DNA from 2 places in the Pararhizobium capsulatum DSM 1112 genome. Region 1 is predicted to be linked to the other one. Evidence: predicted binding sites of a transcription regulator. Region 1 holds the regulator's gene; the other holds the start of a gene.
What was found. The regulator HrcA, encoded in region 1, represses chaperone genes, less so after heat shock. The targets are predictions, from matches to a motif close to GTTAGCACTCNCNNNNNGNGAGTGCTAAC.
Positions count from the first base shown of each region.

Region 2: the regulator HrcA is predicted to act here: its motif matches at 2,189-2,217, upstream of groES (co-chaperone GroES).

Region 1 is NZ_JAUSVF010000001.1:875,131-884,368, reverse strand. Features, by position in the region: gene ptsN (PTS IIA-like nitrogen regulatory protein PtsN) at 1-95, shown strand, start outside; gene QO002_RS04160 (SDR family NAD(P)-dependent oxidoreductase) at 205-972, shown strand; gene QO002_RS04155 (D-arabinono-1,4-lactone oxidase) at 988-2,223, shown strand; gene grpE (nucleotide exchange factor GrpE) at 2,402-3,013, opposite strand; gene hrcA (heat-inducible transcriptional repressor HrcA) at 3,102-4,184, opposite strand; gene rph (ribonuclease PH) at 4,362-5,081, shown strand; gene QO002_RS04135 (VOC family protein) at 5,343-5,759, shown strand; gene rdgB (RdgB/HAM1 family non-canonical purine NTP pyrophosphatase) at 5,771-6,427, shown strand; gene hemW (radical SAM family heme chaperone HemW) at 6,466-7,641, shown strand; gene QO002_RS04120 (hybrid sensor histidine kinase/response regulator) at 7,771-9,238, shown strand, end outside.
Region 2 is NZ_JAUSVF010000003.1:208,394-217,631, reverse strand. Features, by position in the region: partial or broken gene QO002_RS26175 (cold-shock protein) at 1-3, opposite strand, end outside; gene QO002_RS26170 (globin domain-containing protein) at 227-568, opposite strand; gene QO002_RS26165 (response regulator) at 636-1,130, opposite strand; gene groES (co-chaperone GroES) at 2,270-2,566, shown strand; gene groL (chaperonin GroEL) at 2,633-4,267, shown strand; partial or broken gene QO002_RS26145 (IS6 family transposase) at 4,601-5,346, shown strand; partial or broken gene QO002_RS26140 (plasmid partitioning protein RepA) at 5,402-5,668, opposite strand; gene traI (acyl-homoserine-lactone synthase) at 6,011-6,634, shown strand; gene trbB (P-type conjugative transfer ATPase TrbB) at 6,645-7,622, shown strand; gene QO002_RS26125 (TrbC/VirB2 family protein) at 7,612-7,995, shown strand; gene QO002_RS26120 (conjugal transfer protein TrbD) at 7,988-8,287, shown strand; gene QO002_RS26115 (conjugal transfer protein TrbE) at 8,298-9,238, shown strand, end outside.

The sequences.
Region 1 (9,238 bases):
GCGATCAGGACATGGTGGCAAAACTCAGGGGAACGGATTCCGTTTCCGCCATCTACACCTTCCTCAGCGACGACCAGGCCTCCAACGCGGCCTGATCATTGTCGCCTCTACCTGTTTGATTTTTAAAGGCTGTTGATATCCCGGATATCGACAGCCTTTGTTTTGTCGATAATATCCTCGCAAACATAAAACGAGGAGAACGACATGGCAGGCAGGCTTGCAGGTAAAACGGCTTTGATCAGCGGCGGCGCGGGAGGCTGCGGCCTTGCTGCGTCCCAGCTTTTCGCTCGGGAAGGCGCGCGCGTCGGCATCGTTGATCTGCCACGCAGCAAGGGTGAGGAAGTTGCCGCGGCAATCCGCGCTGAAGGCGGTGAGGCAATTTTCGCACCCGCCGATGTCTCGGTCTCCTCGGAGGTCAAATCCGCGGTGAAGGCGGTGGAGGACGCCTTCGGGCCGATTACCGTGCTCTTTAATCACGCAGGCATCCTCGCCGTCGGCCCATTCCTTGAGACAGAAGAGGAGGAGTGGGACCGGCTGATGGCCGTCAATGTCCGCTCGATGTTCCTGATGACCAAGGCCGTGCTGCCCGGCATGCTGGCGGCCGGTGGCGGCAGCATCGTCTCGACGTCCTCGATCTCGGCCGTCGCCGCGACCCCGATGGAAGTGCTCTACGACACCACCAAGGGCGCCTGCCATATGTTCGCCCGCGCCATCGCCGTCGAGTTTCGCGATCGCGGCATCCGCTCCAACGCCGTCTGCCCCGGCTTCATCGCCACCGACCACGGCAAGCGCGAACTGGTGGGTCTCGCCAAATACGGTGTCGATGTTTCGGATGCCGCGATCGCCGCCCAGCAGGGCCGGCTCTGCGACCCGATGGAAGTGGCCCAGGCCGCCCTCTTCCTCGCCAGCGATGAATCGAGCTTCGTCAACGGCACCCATCTTTTCGTCGACAACTGCTTTACGGCGGTGTGAGCCAGGGAGAGAACCATGATGGAAGCAGGCGGACACTGGCGCAACTGGGTCGGAAACCAGTCGTGCATCGTCAGACACAAAGGCGCTCCCGACAGTGAAGCCGCGCTGGCGGACATGGTGCGGGAGGCGACATCAGATGGCTTGAACGTCCGCTGCGCAGGCTCGGGCCATTCCTTTACACCCGTGGCACTCACGAGCGGCCTGCACCTCACCCTCTCCGGGCTGCAGGGCATCACCAATATTGACACGGCCCGCAAGCGTGTCTCCGTCCACGCCGGCACGACGATCAACACGCTGGGCAAGGCGTTGAAGCAAGCCGGCCTCTCGCTGATCAACCAGGGCGATATCGACAGCCAGGCGCTGGCCGGCGCGCTGACCACCGGCACCCATGGCACCGGCATCAAGCTCGGCAACATGGCCTCCCAGATTGTCGGCATGCGGCTCGTGCAGCCCGACGGCAGTATCCTCATCGTCGATGAAAGCCGACCCGACCTCCTGAACGCGGCGCGGGTTTCCATCGGCATGCTCGGCGTGATCTCGGAGATCACCCTGCAGGCGATGGAGAGCTACAATCTGCATGAAAAGCTCTGGCGCTGCACCTTCGACGAATGCATGGAGCAACACGACGATCTCGCGGCAAACCACCGGCATTTCGGCTTCTTCTGGTGCCCCGTACCGGAAAGCCGCCACTGCTACTGCCTGCCGGACACGTCTTCCGTCTCGACCACCGACAGCCTGTCGGATGTCTGCGAGATGAAGACGATCGACATCACCACCGAGCCGCCGATGGAGAGGGGTTTCGAGAAGATCGCCTATTCCTCGGAGATCTACCCGATCGAATACGTCCCGAACTTCCACGAGCTCGAATATGCCGTGCCTCTGCGCTACGGCAAGCAGGCCTGCATGGAAGTGCGCAAGCTGATGCTGGAAAAGCATCCGACTTGCATCTACCCGATCGAATACCGCTTCACCGCCGGCGATCCCGGCTGGATCAGCCCATTCTTCGAGCAAGATTCCATTACCCTGTCAGTCTCCGGCGAGCCCGGCACCGACTACTGGAACTACCTGAAGGATGTGGACGATATCCTGCGCCAGTTCGGCTCCCGCCCGCACTGGGGCAAGCTCCACTTCCTCGGCGCAGAGGATGTGACGGCGCTCTATCCGCGCGCTGGCGATTTCCGGGCGCTGAGGAACAAGCTCGATCCGGAAGGGCGGTTCCTGAACGACCATCTGAAGCAGTTGTTTGGATGAAGTGAATGTTGAGGGATTTACCCCCCTCTGCCCTGTCGGGCATCTTCCCCTCAAGGGGGGTCGCAAGAGGCGCGCTCTCGCTCATGTAAACGAAGCTATCAAGGGAAATGAACAATCTCCCCCCTTGAGGGGGAGATCTCACGAAGTGATAGAGGGGGTGAACCCCTTCGCACCAGCCTTAAGCCGCCGGCGTCTCGCCGTCGACGATCGCGATCTTCGGGCCGCCCTTGGCAACGCCGACCATGGCCGGCCGCAGGACGCGGTCGCCGATCGTGTAACCGGCCTGAACGACCTGAACCACCGTGTTGTTCGGCACGTCCGGATTCGGAATTTCGAACATGGCCTGGTGGAAGTTCGGATCGAACTTCTGGCCTTCGGGCTCAAGCTTCTTCACGCCATGGCGCTCCAGCGCCGACAGCATCGAGCGCTCGGTCATCTCGACGCCTTCGATCAACGCGTTGAACCCGGCATCCCCTGCAGCACGGGCCTCTGCCGGGATGGCATCGAGAGCGCGGCGCAGGTTGTCGGAAACGGCCAGCATGTCGCGGGCAAAGCCGGCGACGGAATAGGACTTGGCATCCTTGACGTCACGCTCGGTGCGGCGACGCAGATTGTCCATTTCAGCGGCGAGGCGCAGGTAACGGTCGCGCATCTCGGCGGTTTCGGCGCGCGCAGCTTCGAGCAGCTCCTGCTCGGTAACCTCAGCACCGGCTTCAGCAGCAGCTTCGCTTGCCGCGGCGCCTTCGGTTTCATAGGCCTCGGGGCCGTAATTCTTCGTGTCTTCGGTCATACCGGTCTCCGGAAAGTCTAGATGGTGCCGATATCGAGCTTCGGACGCCAAAAATCAAGGGCGCAAACGCGGCCTTGGGCAAATGCCGCTATCCGCGCGACAGCCTGGACATCAGCTGTGCCGTATAATCCACCATCGGCACGATGCGCGAATAGTTGAGGCGCGTCGGGCCGATGACGCCGACTGCGCCGACGATCTTCTCATCGCTATCCTTGTAGGGCGCGACGATCAGCGACGAGCCGGACAGCGAAAACAGCTTGTTTTCCGAGCCGATAAAGATACGCACCCCCGGCCCGCTTTCGGCAAGGTTGAGGATTTCGATCAGGCTGTCCTTCTTTTCAAGATCGTCGAACAGCATGCGCAGCCGGTCGACATCGTCGGCACCGGCAAGACCTTCCAGCAGATTGGCCCGGCCACGGACGATGAGTTGCGTCGGCTTGTCGTCGCTGTCGCCGCCCGACCAGATGGCAAGACCGCGCTCGACCAGATCCTGCGACAGCGCATCAAGCTCCAGCCGCACCGTTTCCTTGACCTTCTGCAGCTGGCCGCGCGCCTCGTGCAGCGTCTGGCCGGCGAGATGGGCGTTAAGGAAGTTGGCGGCCTCCGTCAGCTGCGAACTGGTGATGCCGCTCGGCAGTTCGATGATGCGGTTTTCGACCTGATCATGCTCGCCGACAAGAACGGCAAGAGCCTTCGTCGGGGCAAGCCGCATGAATTCGACATGCTTCAGAATAGGATCGGACTTGGCCGTTATCACCAGCCCCGCGCCCCGTGACATGCCCGACAACATCTGGCTTGCCTCGGTCAGCAGCGATTCCACCGGTTGTCCGTGGTCGCTGCGGCGCACATGCCGGTCGATCGAGGCGCGGTCTTCCGCGGAAAGATCGCCAACCTGCATAAAGGCATCGACGAAAAAACGCAGCCCGATCTGGGTTGGCAGGCGGCCCGCCGATATATGGGGAGAATAGATGAGACCAAGATCTTCGAGATCGCTCATCACATTGCGCACCGATGCGGGCGAAAGCGACATTGGCAGCAACCGCGAAAGACTGCGGGAGCCGAGCGGCTCGCCGTTTTCGAGATAGCTCTCGACGATCCGGCGAAAAATCTCTCCCGAACGCTCGTCGAGCGAGGAAAGCCTGTCACTGGCCCCGGATCTGTTGATTACCATCTACGTTGCAAATTCCATGCTGTTGCATCTGCATGAAATATAGTGATCCGCCGCAGGAGTGCAAAAGAGAAAATGCGCGCCAGCCCCTTGGATACAGCGGTTTTATCTCGCACCGAAATGATTTCCCTTCGCGTCAACATAGGCTAGAAGGCTGCACGAACATCAAAGGAGTTCATGATGCGGCCCTCCGGCAGAAAAACCGACCAGATGCGCAAGGTTTCCTTCGAGCGCAATGTTTCCAAGCATGCCGAAGGCTCCTGTCTGGTGAAATTCGGGGATACGCATGTGCTGTGCACGGCAAGCCTCGAGGACAAGACGCCGCCGTGGCTGCGTAACAGCGGCAAGGGCTGGGTCACCGCCGAATACGGCATGCTGCCGCGCGCCACCGGTGAACGCATGAAGCGTGAAGCCGCCACTGGCAAGCAGAGCGGCCGCACCCAGGAAATCCAGCGCCTTATCGGACGCTCGCTGCGCGCTGTCGTCGATCTTCAGGCGCTCGGCGAACGCCAGATCTCGATCGACTGCGACGTCATCCAAGCCGATGGCGGCACCCGCACCGCCTCGATCACAGGGGCGTGGATTGCCCTTCACGACTGCCTGAAGTGGATGGAAGCCCGTAACATGATCAAGGTCGATAAGGTTCTGAAGGACCATATCGCCGCGATTTCCTGTGGTATCTTCGCCGACCAGCCGGTGATCGATCTCGACTATCTCGAAGACTCCGCTGCCGAAACCGACGCCAATTTCGTCATGACCGGCTCCGGCGGCATCGTCGAGATCCAGGGCACTGCAGAAGGCAAGCCCTTCTCCGAAACCGAATTCGCAATCCTGATGGGCCTTGCCAAGAACGGTATCGCCGAACTGGTGACGCTGCAGAAGCAGGCTGTCGCAGGTTAAGTCAGGAACCGATGGCACTTTCAACGACAGGATTGCCCCTCACCCTAACCCTCTCGCGGGGAAAGATTTGGCGCGCCCTGCCGAAGCCAGAGCAAGCCGCCGCCACCCCCCTCTGCCACTTCGTGACATCTCCCCCGCAAGGGGGGAGATTGGCTGGGGCGACCGGCATACTCCCCTTCTCCCCCCTTGCGGGGGGGATGTCAGCAGCGCTGACAGAGGGGGGTGGAGCGGCATATTCCAAGCTCACGAGAGGTCATCACCATGGCTAACGCCCTCGAAGGCATCCTCGAAACCGCCCTTTACGCCGACGACCTCGACGCCGCCGAACACTTCTACGGCACCATCCTCGGCCTCGAAAAGATCACCCGCGCCGGAAACCGCCACGTCTTTTTCCGTTGCGGCCAAAGCGTTCTTCTGATCTTCAATCCGGAAGAGACGGTGAACCCGCCCCACGAAGGCGCCCTGCCCGTTCCGCCACACGGCACCAAGGGTCAAGGTCACGCCTGCTTCCGCGTGGCCTCGGAAAACCTCGACCGCTTCGCCGAAAAACTCAAATCCGCCGGCATCGCCGTCGAGGCCGACATCCGCTGGCCGACCGGTGCCCGGTCCTTCTATTTCCGAGATCCCGCCGGAAACAGCCTTGAATGCGCCGAACCCGGCCTCTGGAACATCGACTGAGAGAAAACCCAATGCGCAAGCTTGAAGACAAGACCCTGATCGTCGCCAGTCACAATGCCGGCAAGATCCGGGAAATCCACGACCTGATCGGCCCGCTCGGCTTTTCCGCCAAATCCGCTGCCGACCTCAACTTCATCGAGCCGGATGAAACCGGCACGACGTTCGAGGAGAATGCGACAATCAAGGCGCTCGCCTCCGCCAACGCTTCCGGCCTGCCCGCCCTGTCGGATGACAGCGGCATCGTCGTCGATGCACTGGATGGCGCCCCCGGCGTCTATACGGCAAACTGGGCTGAAACATCAGATGGCACCCGCGATTTCGCCATGGCGATGCAGAAGGTGGAAACTGCGCTTCAGGAAAAGGGTGCGACCACGCGTGAGGCCCGAACCGCCCGCTTCGTCTCGGTGCTCTGCCTTGCCTGGCCGGATGGCCATGTCGAACTCTTCCGCGGCGAAGTCGCCGGCCATCTGGTCTGGCCGCCGCGCGGCACAAGCGGTTTCGGCTACGATCCGGTCTTTCAACCTGATGGTTACGACACCACATTCGGTGAAATGACGGCCGAGGAAAAACATGGCTGGAAACCGGGCGATGCCGATGCGCTGTCGCATCGCGCCCGCGCCTTCAAGCTTTTTGCCGAAACCTGCCTTGATGCCCCGAAAGGCATCTGAGCCACCACAGACGGACAAGGTCCGAAGAAACGAACGGAATGGCCATTTTCAACTCCATTGGCGACCACACGGACCCCGGCTTCGGGGTCTACGTGCATTGGCCCTTCTGCGCCGCCAAATGTCCCTACTGCGATTTCAACAGCCATGTCCGTCATCAGCCGGTGGACCAGCCGCGTTTCGTCGCGGCTTTCCTGAAGGAAATGGCGGAGGCTCGCCGCCTTTCCGGCCCGCGCACGGTCACCAGCATCTTCATGGGCGGCGGCACTCCCTCGCTCATGGATCCGGCCACGGTCGAGGCCGTGCTGAACGGCATCGCCAGGGAATGGCATGTGCCTGATGGTATCGAGATCACCATGGAGGCCAACCCCTCCAGCGTCGAGGCGACCCGCTTTCGCGGCTACCGCGCCGCCGGCGTCAACCGCGTCTCGCTCGGCGTCCAGGCGCTCAACGACGCCGACCTCAAATTCCTCGGTCGCCTGCACAATGTCGAGGATGCCCTGAAGGCCATAGGTCTCGCCCGCGATATCTTCCCGCGCATGTCCTTCGACCTCATCTACGCCCGGCCGAAACAGACGGTCGAGGAATGGGAAAAGGAGCTGAAGGAAGCGGTCTCCTATGCCGTCGACCATCTCTCGCTCTATCAGCTGACGATCGAGGAAGGCACGCCCTTCTACGGCCTGCACAAGGCCGGCAAGCTGATCGTGCCCGACGGCGAACAGTCCGCCGTTCTCTACGAGGCAACACAGGATATCACGGCTGCCATCGGCATGCCGGCCTACGAGGTTTCCAACCACGCCGTTCCCGGCGCGGAAAGCCGCCACAACCTCACCTACTGGCGCTACGGTGACTATGCCGGCATCGGCCCCGGCGCCCATGGCCGCCTGACGCTCGGCGCCGACAAGCTCGCCACCGCCACGGAACGGAAGCCGGAGGAGTGGCTGCGGCTGGTCGAGAAGACCGGCCACGGCATGGTCGACCAGGAAATCCTGGGTCGCGACGAACAGGCCGACGAGCTGCTGCTGATGGGCCTGCGGCTGAAGGAAGGCATCGATCTCGTCCGCTGGCAGAGACTGTCGGGCCGCGAGCCGGACCCGGATCGCGAGCAGTTCCTCATCGAGCATGGCTTCATCGAGCGTCTTGGCAATTCGCGCCTGCGCTGCACGCCGGCCGGCATGCTGATCCTCGATGCCGTGGTGGCGGACCTCGCCTGCTGACAGGCTCAAAGCCTTGCAGGGCAGGACGAATGCGTGGAATTTTCCCTCGCCAGAAATCGCAGGGCTGCCTCTTTCCGGCAGCCGAACGGCGCCTAGTTATCTGCTTCATCCTCTAGACCGCGGCGACCCATGCGACATGACGACTTTGCCTTCCTGGCCCACAATGGCGAGCTTGCCGGGCTGATCGCCGCTCATGACTGGTCCTTGACCTCCATCGGCTGCGTCACGACCTGGCCGCAGAGCCTGAAGACGACCATCGCGCTCGTCCTCCAGTCGCCCGTGCCGATCGTGACGCTCTGGGGCGAAGACGGCATCATGATCTACAACGATGCCTATTCCGTCTTTGCCGGCGGCCGGCACCCGCAGCTCCTGGGCTCGAAGGTGCGTGAAGGCTGGCCGGAAGTGGCCGATTTCAACGACAATGTCATGAAGGTCGGTCTCGCCGGCGGCACGCTTGCCTATACGGATCAGAAGCTGTCACTCCAGCGCAGCGGACAGCTCGAGCCTGCCTGGATGAACCTCGACTACTCGCCGATCATTGGCGAGAGCGGAAAACCGATTGCGGTCATGGCGATCGTCGTCGAAACGACCAGCAAGGTGAAGGCCGAACGCGCCATCAGAGGCGAGCGGAAACGACTGAAGAGGATGTTCGAACAGGCGCCCGGCTTCATGGCCATGCTGACCGGCCCGGAGCACCGCTTCGAACTCGCCAACGAGGCCTATCTGCGCCTGATCGGCAATCGCGATGTCATCGGTCTGCCATTGCTGGAAGCGCTGCCCGAATTGAGGGGCCAGGGCTTCGAGAAACTGCTGGATACCGTCACCGAGAGCAGCGAGGCCTATGTCGGCAATTCGACCCCGGTCCGGCTTGAACGATCCGCGGGTGTCGTGGAAGAACGCTATCTCGATTTCATCTATCAACCCATTCTTGACGAGGAGCGCAATAACCTCGGGATTTTCGTCCAGGGCAATGATGTAACCGAGCAGAAGCACGCCGAACTGGCGCTGAGACACGAAACCGCCGTCCTCAGCGTTCTCAACAAGCTGGGTGCGGATCTCGCTGCCGAACGCGACCTCGACAAGGTCGTGCAGATGATCACCGATGCCGGCGTCGCCATGACCGGCGCGAAATTCGGTGCCTTCTTCTACAATGTGCTGGATGAGAAGGGCGAGAGCTACATGCTCTATGCGCTGTCCGGCGTGCCGCGCGAAAGCTTTTCCAGCTTCCCCATGCCGCGCGCGACGTCCGTCTTCCAGCCGACCTTCAAGGGTGAAGGGGTTATCCGTTCCGACAATATCCTCACCGACCCGCGCTATGGCCATAGCGGCCCCTATCACGGCATGCCGTCCGGCCACCTGCCGGTGCGCAGCTATCTCGCGGTTCCCGTCATTTCCCGTTCCGGCGAGGTGATCGGCGGCCTGTTTTTCGGCCACCCTAAACCCGGCCTCTTCAAGCAGGATCATGAAGACCTGGTGATCAGCGCCGCAGGCCTCGCGGCGATCGGCATGGACAATGCCCGGCTGTTTCAGGCGGCCGAGCTTGAAATCGCTGAGCGCAAGCGCGCCGAACAGGAGCTGCAACAGGTCAACAGCAATC
Region 2 (9,238 bases), on a different contig from region 1:
TCTCCAGCGCGGAGATCTCACGGACCCATCCATTCACCCTTGAGTACGCATGCGCGGAAGCAGGTACCCCAAGCGCGACAAGCGAACCGGAAAAAACGGGCTGCATTCTGGGCGATGCTGACACAACAAATCTTTTCCATCAGTATCAACGTTGGTGAAGCTCGCTTACCCGGCTTGAATTTGCCGCTGCTATCATCACGGTGGCAACCGTTTCATAGGCCGATGTTCATGCCGCGCGATATTCGAGTGTAAATCGTTTGGCGAAGAACACGGACAGGGTTTCCATCAGGGCCTTTCCCACCACGGTATAATGTTCATCTCGGACGCCGTAACCGACATGCTTTACCGCGAGTTGTTCCAGTGCCGGAACGACGGAATCAAGTCTACGCAAGGATTTGATGACCAGGGACTTGCGGCCCTGCTCTTTCATATCGGTGCTCGTAAACATGATCCTCAAAGAAGGATCGTGAACGAAAAGCCGTGCGTAAAATAGTGCAGCAGCTTGTTCTCCTGCCGCGCGGACTTCAGCGAAGCTGTCTTCAAGCAACACAATTTCGGTTTCCTGCATAATATCAGCTCCAGAGTTGTTTCGAAAGGTGACTTTAACAGTGCAATGTTTCCGGCAGAATTCGCCCTCAATCGAGCTTTGTTTCGATTGTTTCAGAACGCAAGGTGGGTTTTACTAACGAGCCAAGGACGCGCCTTATGTCTTCCGGTGTGAATGGCTTTTCGATCACGGGGCATTCGGAGCGCGCCAGGAAACGGCCGGCGGCAGGTCCCAACGTGTCTCCGGTGATGAAGCCGATGCGTCCTGCCAGCGTCGGAAGGGATTGGCGGAGCCAGTCAAAGAACGCTGGTCCGTCCCCATCAGGCATGCGGATGTCGCAAAGGATCGCTTCGACCGACAAACTGGCTTGTTTGAGACGAATTTTCGCCGCTTCGCCGCTGTTGACCACCAGGGCCCTGAAACCGAGTTTTTCGACAGGATGGGCCGTGATCAGGCATTCATCTTCAAAGGGTCTGCCGCCTTCAGCGGCGGTCACGGCGAGCTTCGTTTCGACAAGCAGGCATCTGACACATATGTTTACGGCGACTCCAACGGTGACAAGTTGGCGGATTTCAGTATCCATTTCGACGACGCCATCGCCTTCCAGGCCAGCGACTTCGTCCTATAGTCGCGGGCGGGGAGCCTGTGTTTTCAAGCTCCCCGTATCCCCATTGAAAGCCGTGGAGATATCTGCCAAGAAAGCGTCCGGCTATTTCACCGAGACAGGCGGCCGAGGCTATTGCCGGGGTTCCGACTGCGTCATGAATGCGGTGCTGGCCCAGATCGCCGTCAGGTCGTAGACGTCGCCCGGTGCAAGTGCCATTGACGTCTTTTCAGTAGTCGTGACGATCTCGCGGTAGTTGTCATTCCGTTTGCGCCGTGATCTCTGACATTCGATGACCGTAAGTAAGTCCTGAAAGTTGTCGCTCTCCGCCTATGCCGTTTGATGAACTCTTCACGGTCTCCCACTTCACGAATAGCGCCAACTACCTCCGCAGCAAGCGCATCGGGGATGGCGGAATTGCCGGCGGCGATTATGATATCACCGGCTTGAGGCTCTCGTTGATACGTTTGTAGTCAAGGGGGTTCGGCAGCAAGAAGTATTCCATGCCATCTCCGATGAGCTACAAGGACTTCGCGAGGCGCTCGCCCGTGACCGCGATCTGGCGGACGATGGTTCGAACAGCGCCCTTGGGGAGCCATCCAACGACTGGCCAGGTGCCCGTTCGTCAGTTGGGGCGGGCATCACCCGCTTACGGGCGTCTTTGTAGCGGGCGGTTTTATCGGTTTGACGATGCTCGACGCTGAGGCAGTAGCCGTCGCTTCTTTTGCCAATTCTGCCTCAGTCTTTGGGCGAAACCTGATCATGTCGGTGTACCTTTTTTGCGGATGGGTAATTCACCCTCAGCAATCGAGAGCAAAGATTTGTCCGCAACATAAAGTCATGCATAACACAACGCTGAGAACGAAGAAGAACTTTAAATTGTAGAACGGTCAAAACCCGACGGTTTGCAATTGAATTGCGGTAATTATTATTTCTGACAATCAGATGATTTGCTAAGAATCACCAAAAAGCATGCCGAGAATATTTTATTTCTTTAGGCGCAAGGATTTATAATAATACACGATTGCAGAAGAATGGCTAGCACTCAATGGTGGAGAGTGCTAAGATCGCGCTTCGGGAGAAGCCATTCGGCTGTGATCCCATCAAGGAATCCAAAAATGACTGGGACCAATTTTCGTCCGCTGCACGATCGCGTCGTCGTGCGCCGTATTGAGGCTGAAGCAAAGACCAAGGGCGGCATCATCATTCCTGATACCGCCAAGGAAAAGCCGCAGGAAGGCGAAATCGTCGCTGTCGGCACCGGCACCCGTGACGACAAGGGCACGCTCATCGCGCTCGACGTCAAGGGCGGCGACCGTGTCCTGTTCGGCAAGTGGTCGGGCACCGAAGTCAAGCTCAACGGCGAAGACCTTCTGATCATGAAGGAAGCCGACATCATGGGCGTTATCGGCTGATCTGAGCCGGTTATCACCTTCCACATTCCATAAAACCAATTGGGCATCAGCCCGGGAGTTTTTATCATGGCAGCCAAAGAAATTAAGTTCGGCCGTACCGCGCGCGAAAAGATGCTGCGCGGCGTCGATATCCTCGCTGACGCCGTCAAGATAACGCTGGGTCCTAAGGGCCGCAACGTCATCATCGACAAGTCCTACGGCGCACCGCGCATCACCAAGGACGGTGTGGCTGTTGCCAAGGAAATCGAACTGGAAGACAAGTTCGAGAACATGGGCGCCCAGATGGTCCGCGAAGTTGCTTCGAAGACCAACGACATCGCCGGCGACGGCACCACGACCGCAACCGTTCTCGCCCAGGCCATCGTCCGCGAAGGCGGCAAGGCCGTTGCAGCCGGCATGAACCCGATGGACCTGAAGCGCGGTATCGATCTTGCTGTGGCCGAGGTGGTCAAGGGTTTGGTGGCCAAGGCAAAGAAGATCAGCACGTCGGAAGAAGTGGCTCAGGTCGGCACGATCTCCGCCAACGGCGAAAAGGAAATCGGCCAGTACATCGCTGAAGCGATGCAGAAGGTCGGCAATGAAGGCGTCATCACGGTTGAAGAAGCCAAGACCGCCGAAACCGAACTCGAAGTCGTCGAAGGCATGCAGTTCGACCGCGGCTACCTGTCGCCCTACTTCGTGACCAACCCTGAAAAGATGGTTGCCGAACTGGAAGACGCTTACATCCTTCTCCATGAGAAGAAGCTTTCCAACCTGCAGGCAATGCTTCCGGTTCTCGAAGCCGTTGTTCAGACCGGCAAGCCGCTCCTCATCATCTCGGAAGACGTCGAAGGCGAAGCTCTTGCGACCCTCGTCGTCAACAAGCTGCGTGGCGGCCTGAAGATCGCTGCCGTCAAGGCTCCGGGCTTCGGCGATCGCCGCAAGGCCATGCTCGAAGACATCGCGATCCTGACCGGTGGCCAGGTCATCTCCGAAGACATCGGCATCAAGCTGGAAAACGTCACGCTCGAAATGCTCGGCCGCGTCAAGAAGGTGACCATTACGAAAGAGAATACCATTCTCGTCGATGGTGCCGGTAAGAAGGCGGAAATCGACGGCCGCGTGGCCCAGATCAAGGCTCAGATCGAAGAAACAACCTCCGACTACGACAAGGAAAAGCTGCAGGAACGCATGGCCAAGCTTTCGGGCGGCGTTGCCGTCATCCGCGTCGGTGGTGTGACTGAAACCGAAGTCAAGGAAAAGAAGGACCGTATCGACGACGCGCTGAACGCAACGCGCGCTGCCGTTCAGGAAGGTATCGTTCCTGGTGGTGGTACGGCTCTGCTCCGCGCCTCGATCGTTCTCGACCTCAAGGGCGCAAACGACGATCAGACCGCCGGTATCTCGATCATCCGCAAGGCACTTCAGTCGCTGGTTCGCCAGATCGCGGAAAACGCAGGCGACGAAGGCTCGATCATCGTTGGCAAGATCCTCGAAAGCAACACCGACAACTTCGGCTACAACGCCCAGACCGGCGAATTCGGCGACATGATCGCCATGGGTATCGTCGATCCTGTCAAGGTTGTCCGTACGGCTCTGCAGAACGCAGCTTCGGTTGCTTCGCTGCTGATCACCACGGAAGCCATGATTGCCGAACTGCCGAAGAAGGATTCGGCCGGCGGCGGCATGCCTGACATGGGCGGCATGGGCGGTATGATGTAATAGGTCTCCGATTTCGTAAGAAGGGCACCATGCGGGTGGAGTGCTGCAACGTACTCCACCTCGCGACGTTGGAATGATGCTAAGCAAACAACGGCGTTCGCACCTATGCTCCGAACGCCTCGCCCTTAAAGACCTCCACTCAGTGCGTTGGACGGCAGCTTTGCACCTTCGTTGCTGAAGCTGACCGGCAGTGACGGGTCGCACCTAATATAAGTAGGCAGTTTCATCTGCGCGCCACAACCAGCCAGAGGGGGCCCGTCGCAAATTTTCGTGGTTAACGAGCTGTTCACCGTCGGCGAGGAAGTTCCCGCTCCAATGTTGTGGAGCGTACAAATGATTCTGAATGCCATTGCCGAGAAGCTGAAGCGCCAGTCGAAAGATGATTTCAAAGGGCGGCATTTCGAGGCATGGCTGATCGTGCAGGCGGTGACCTGCGCTACCCGCTCAGCTACCGAGATCTCGAGGAGATGTTCCAGGAGCGCGGCTTTGAAGTGGACCACAGCACGATCAATCGCTGGGTTCTGGCTTGTGAACCGATGATCGATAAGCGGCTGCGCCAGTTCCGCCGACCGCATTGTGGCTCAGTCCGGATTGACGAGACCTACGTCAAGATCCGCGGCAAGTGGCGTTACCTGTACCGCGCCATCGATAAGCACGGAAACCCGATTGACTTCCTGCTCACCGCGAAGCGTGATCTCGATGCCGCCAAGCGCTTCTTCCGCAAGATGCTGAAGGACGAGCCCTTGTTGTCACCGGCAAAGATCGGCAGCGACGGCGCCAACACCTTCCCCTCAACGATCAAGACTGCCGTCGATGACGGGCTCCTGCATCCAGACCCGGTTCACTATGTTACCAAGCATCTCCAGCAAGCCATCGAGAGTGACCACTTTCGAGTGAAGAGGAACATGCCGAAAATCGGCGGTTTCCAATCCTTCAATACGGCGCGCCGAACGATCGCGGGTTTCGAGGCGATGCTTAGGCTGAGAAAGGGCTTCGGCTTCACTGGCGCTTGGACTGTCAACGATCAGAACGACCTGCTCGCGCGCCTCTTCGGACTTCAAAAAGTTAACAAAGCATGAAGCGCACCCCATTCAGGGTCGAACTGCGGGCCGAACCTGACTTTGCGACAAGCCGGCGAAGCTCCAACATCCGGTCAGCCGTATAATAGCGCCGTCCACTGACCGATTCGATCTCGGGGCCCTTCCCCTCCGAATGAATTTGTCGAAGATGGCTTTGGGTGACGCCGATGAAGTCGGCGACTTCCCCCAGTTGAAATTTGCGCAATCCCTTGCGAGCATCGGGGGGATATTGCTGGCTGCGGAGCATATGCAACGCATTTGAGATCTTTGCCCCTTGCTGGGCAATCTCGATATCAAATCGGTTGGGCTGCGAATGGCTCATTTTGCAAACTATTCCCCGGGAGATCTCCCGATTCTCGCATAGCCGCAAGAGATTTAAGGTTAACAAAGGGTTAACGCAAAATCGGCCTGTTGGAAGTTTGAAAATTCTTTTTCTTGCGTTTTCATGTATTTAGCAAGCGAAATGGCCTGCCGCGTTCCTGCTCTGTTTTACTGTGGCTCCTACAATTCGCCCGCCTTTATGTGTGCGCACAACGCCGTGCTTGATCGCTCTTTGTCGCTTGTCCTGGCCGACTCACGCCAGTGCGCCTTGTAGGATTATACAACTGCCGACGTGTCAAAATCTGTGCTGATTTCCAGCCGTCTAACAACGACGGAGAAAATCATGCAGGTTCTCGCGCTATCAACGCCTCGGACGATCCCAGAGGCGCACCTCCTTCATGTCCACTACCAGCTTCGTGCCCGGGTCTTTGCCGATCGCCTGGGTTGGGAAGTAGACGTAACGGCGGGGTGCGAGGCGGATGGTTTCGACGCCCTTCAGCCGACCTATGTTCTCGCCATCGCAGAGAGCGGCCAACTGGCGGGATGCGCGAGGCTCCTTCCTACTCTTGGTCCGACGATGGTGGCCGACGTTTTCCCGTCGCTTCTCCCCGGTGGTCAACTCAAAGGTCATGCCGCGATGATCGAGAGTTCTCGCTTCTGCGTCGACACGGCTCTCGCGGAGGGGAGGGGCGACGGTTCCATCCATGAGGCCACGCTGACCATGTTCGCCGGCATCAACGAATGGTGCTTCGCGAATGGCTACACCGAGATTGTTACGGTGACCGATCTCCGATTCGAGCGCATCCTTGCTCGCGTCGGATGGCCGCTGCAGCGTTTGGGCGAGCCAAGGAAGATCGGCGTGACGATGGCCGTGGCGGGCACGCTGCCCGCCAATGCGGAGACGTTCCTCAGGCTCCGTCCTTCCAACTACCGTTCTGAACTCACCCCTCTCGGCCAAGCAGCGTAAGGAGAAATCCATGAACCAGCTTCGCTCTCACCCTCGGCTTGTCCGCAAACTTCAGGAGGCGCTCGGCGATCAGCTTTGCGTTGCCCTGGACGACGCGACCGTCGTCGAGATCATGCTCAATCCGGACGGAAAGCTGTTCATCGAACGCCTCGGTCACGGCGTTGCGCCCGCCGGGGAAATGTCCTCGGCCGCGGCGGAAATGGTCATCGGCACCGTCGCGCACGCACTTCAGTCCGAAGTGGATACCGCACAGCCGATCATCTCCGGTGAGCTGCCGATCGGCGGCCACCGTTTCGAGGGACTATTGCCCCCCGTTGTAGCCAAGCCTGCCTTCACGATTCGACGCCGGGCATCGCGCCTCATTCCGCTCGAAGACTACGTGCGTACTGGCGCAATGACCGATTACCAGGCGTCGACAATCCGCAGCGCTATTTCTGCGAGGCTCAACATCATCATTTCCGGGGGAACCGGTTCGGGCAAGACGACCCTTGCGAACGCTGTGATCGACGAGATCGTCAAATCCGCGCCCGAGGACCGTCTCGTCATTCTCGAGGACACTGCGGAAATTCAGTGCGCGGCCGAAAACGCCGTTCTTCTGCATACCAGCGATACGATTGACATGGCGCGGCTCTTGAAGAGCACTATGCGCTTGCGCCCCGACCGGATCGTCGTTGGCGAAGTCCGCGACGGCGCAGCCCTGACACTGCTCAAGGCCTGGAACACTGGCCACCCTGGCGGTGTGGCAACGATTCACTCAAACACTGCCATGTCGGCGCTGCGCCGTCTTGAACAACTCACGGCGGAGGCAAGTCAGCAGCCGATGCACGAGGTGATCGGAGAGGCCGTCGACCTAGTCATCTCGATCGAGCGAACGCAGCGCGCCCGACTTGTTCGCGACATCATCCAAGTCGAGCGGTTCATCAACGGACGGTACGAGATCGAATCCGATCAGTTCAGCGAAAAACAGGAGGCGCGCCATGTCGCGTAACAAGCCATTCATCGCCATCATGCTCCTGGTGGCACCTATCGTTCTTGCCTCTGTCGCGCCGGCGCTCGCCAGTTCTGGCGGCGGCCTCCCGTGGGAAGGTCCTTTGCAGCAGATCCAGGAGTCGATCACCGGCCCTGTTGCGGGTGCGATCGCGCTTGCAGCCGTGGCGATCGCCGGCGGCATGCTCATCTTTGGTGGGGAGCTCAACGATTTTGCGCGGCGCCTTGTCTACGTCGTCCTCGTCGCCGGCATCCTGCTCGGCGCCACCAACATTGTCGGCCTTTTCGGTGCGACCGGCGCTTCGATCGGGCTGACGAACGAGCAGTTCAACTCAACGGGTTCGAACGAAGAGGGGGAGGGCGATCATGGCTGAGTCCCTGTCCGGCCTGCGGCGTAACCGCATCCATCGCGCTCTCTCCCGCCCGAACCTGCTCATGGGAGCCGACCGGGAGCTGGTGCTGATCACCGGTCTTGCGGCGGTGATCCTGATCTTCGTCGTACTGACGGTCTATTCGGCGCTTTTCGGCGTCGCTGTCTGGTTCGTGATCGTCGGGCTGCTCAGGATGATAGCGAAGTCCGACCCGCTCATGCGACAAGTCTATATCAGGCACATTTCCTACAAGCCCTATTACAAGGCGACCACTTCGCCGTGGCGACGGTACTGAGGAGGCGGCCATGGTAGCTCTCAAACGGTTCCGGGTGACCGGCCCGTCCTTCGCCGATCTCGTTCCTTATGCGGGCCTGGTCGACAATGGTGTCCTCCTCCTGAAGGACGGAAGCCTGATGGCCGGCTGGTACTTCGCTGGCCCGGACTGCGACAGCGCGACCGACCTCGAGCGCAACGAGCTGTCGAGGCAGATCAATGCCGTTCTGTCGCGGCTCGGAAGCGGCTGGATGATCCAGGTCGAGGCCATCCGTATTCCGACAGTCGACTATCCTTCAGAAGACCGCTGCCATTTCCCCGACCCGGTGACCCGCGCGGTCGATGCCGAGCGTCGGGCGCATTTCGCACGCGAGCAGGGGCATTTTGAGAGCAAGCATGCGCTGATCCTCACCTACCGGCCGCTGGAGACCAAGAAGACTGCTCTCAGCAAATACATCTATTCGGATGAGGAAAGCCGGAAGAAGTCCTACGCGGACACGGTGCTCTTTGTGTTCAAGAACGCGGTGCGCGAGCTTGAGCAGTATTTTGCCAACACACTTTCGATCCGGCGAATGGAAACCCGTCAAACGGTCGAAAGGGGAGGGGAGCGAATTGCCCGATACGACGAGCTGCTGCAGTTCGCGCGGTTCTGCACCACCGGGGAAAGCCATCCAATCCGGCTTCCCGACGTTCCCATGTATCTCGACTGGATCGCAACCGCGGAACTTGAGCACGGACTGACGCCAAAGGTCGAAAACCGTTTCCTGGGCGTCGTCGCAATCGACGGTCTGCCAGCCGAAAGTTGGCCGGGCATTCTGAACAGCCTAGACCTGATGCCGCTGACCTATCGATGGTCATCGCGCTTCATTTTCCTTGATGCCGAGGAGGCCCGGCAAAAGCTCGAACGCACACGCAAGAAATGGCAGCAGAAAGTTCGGCCGTTCTTCGACCAGATATTCCAGACACAAAGTCG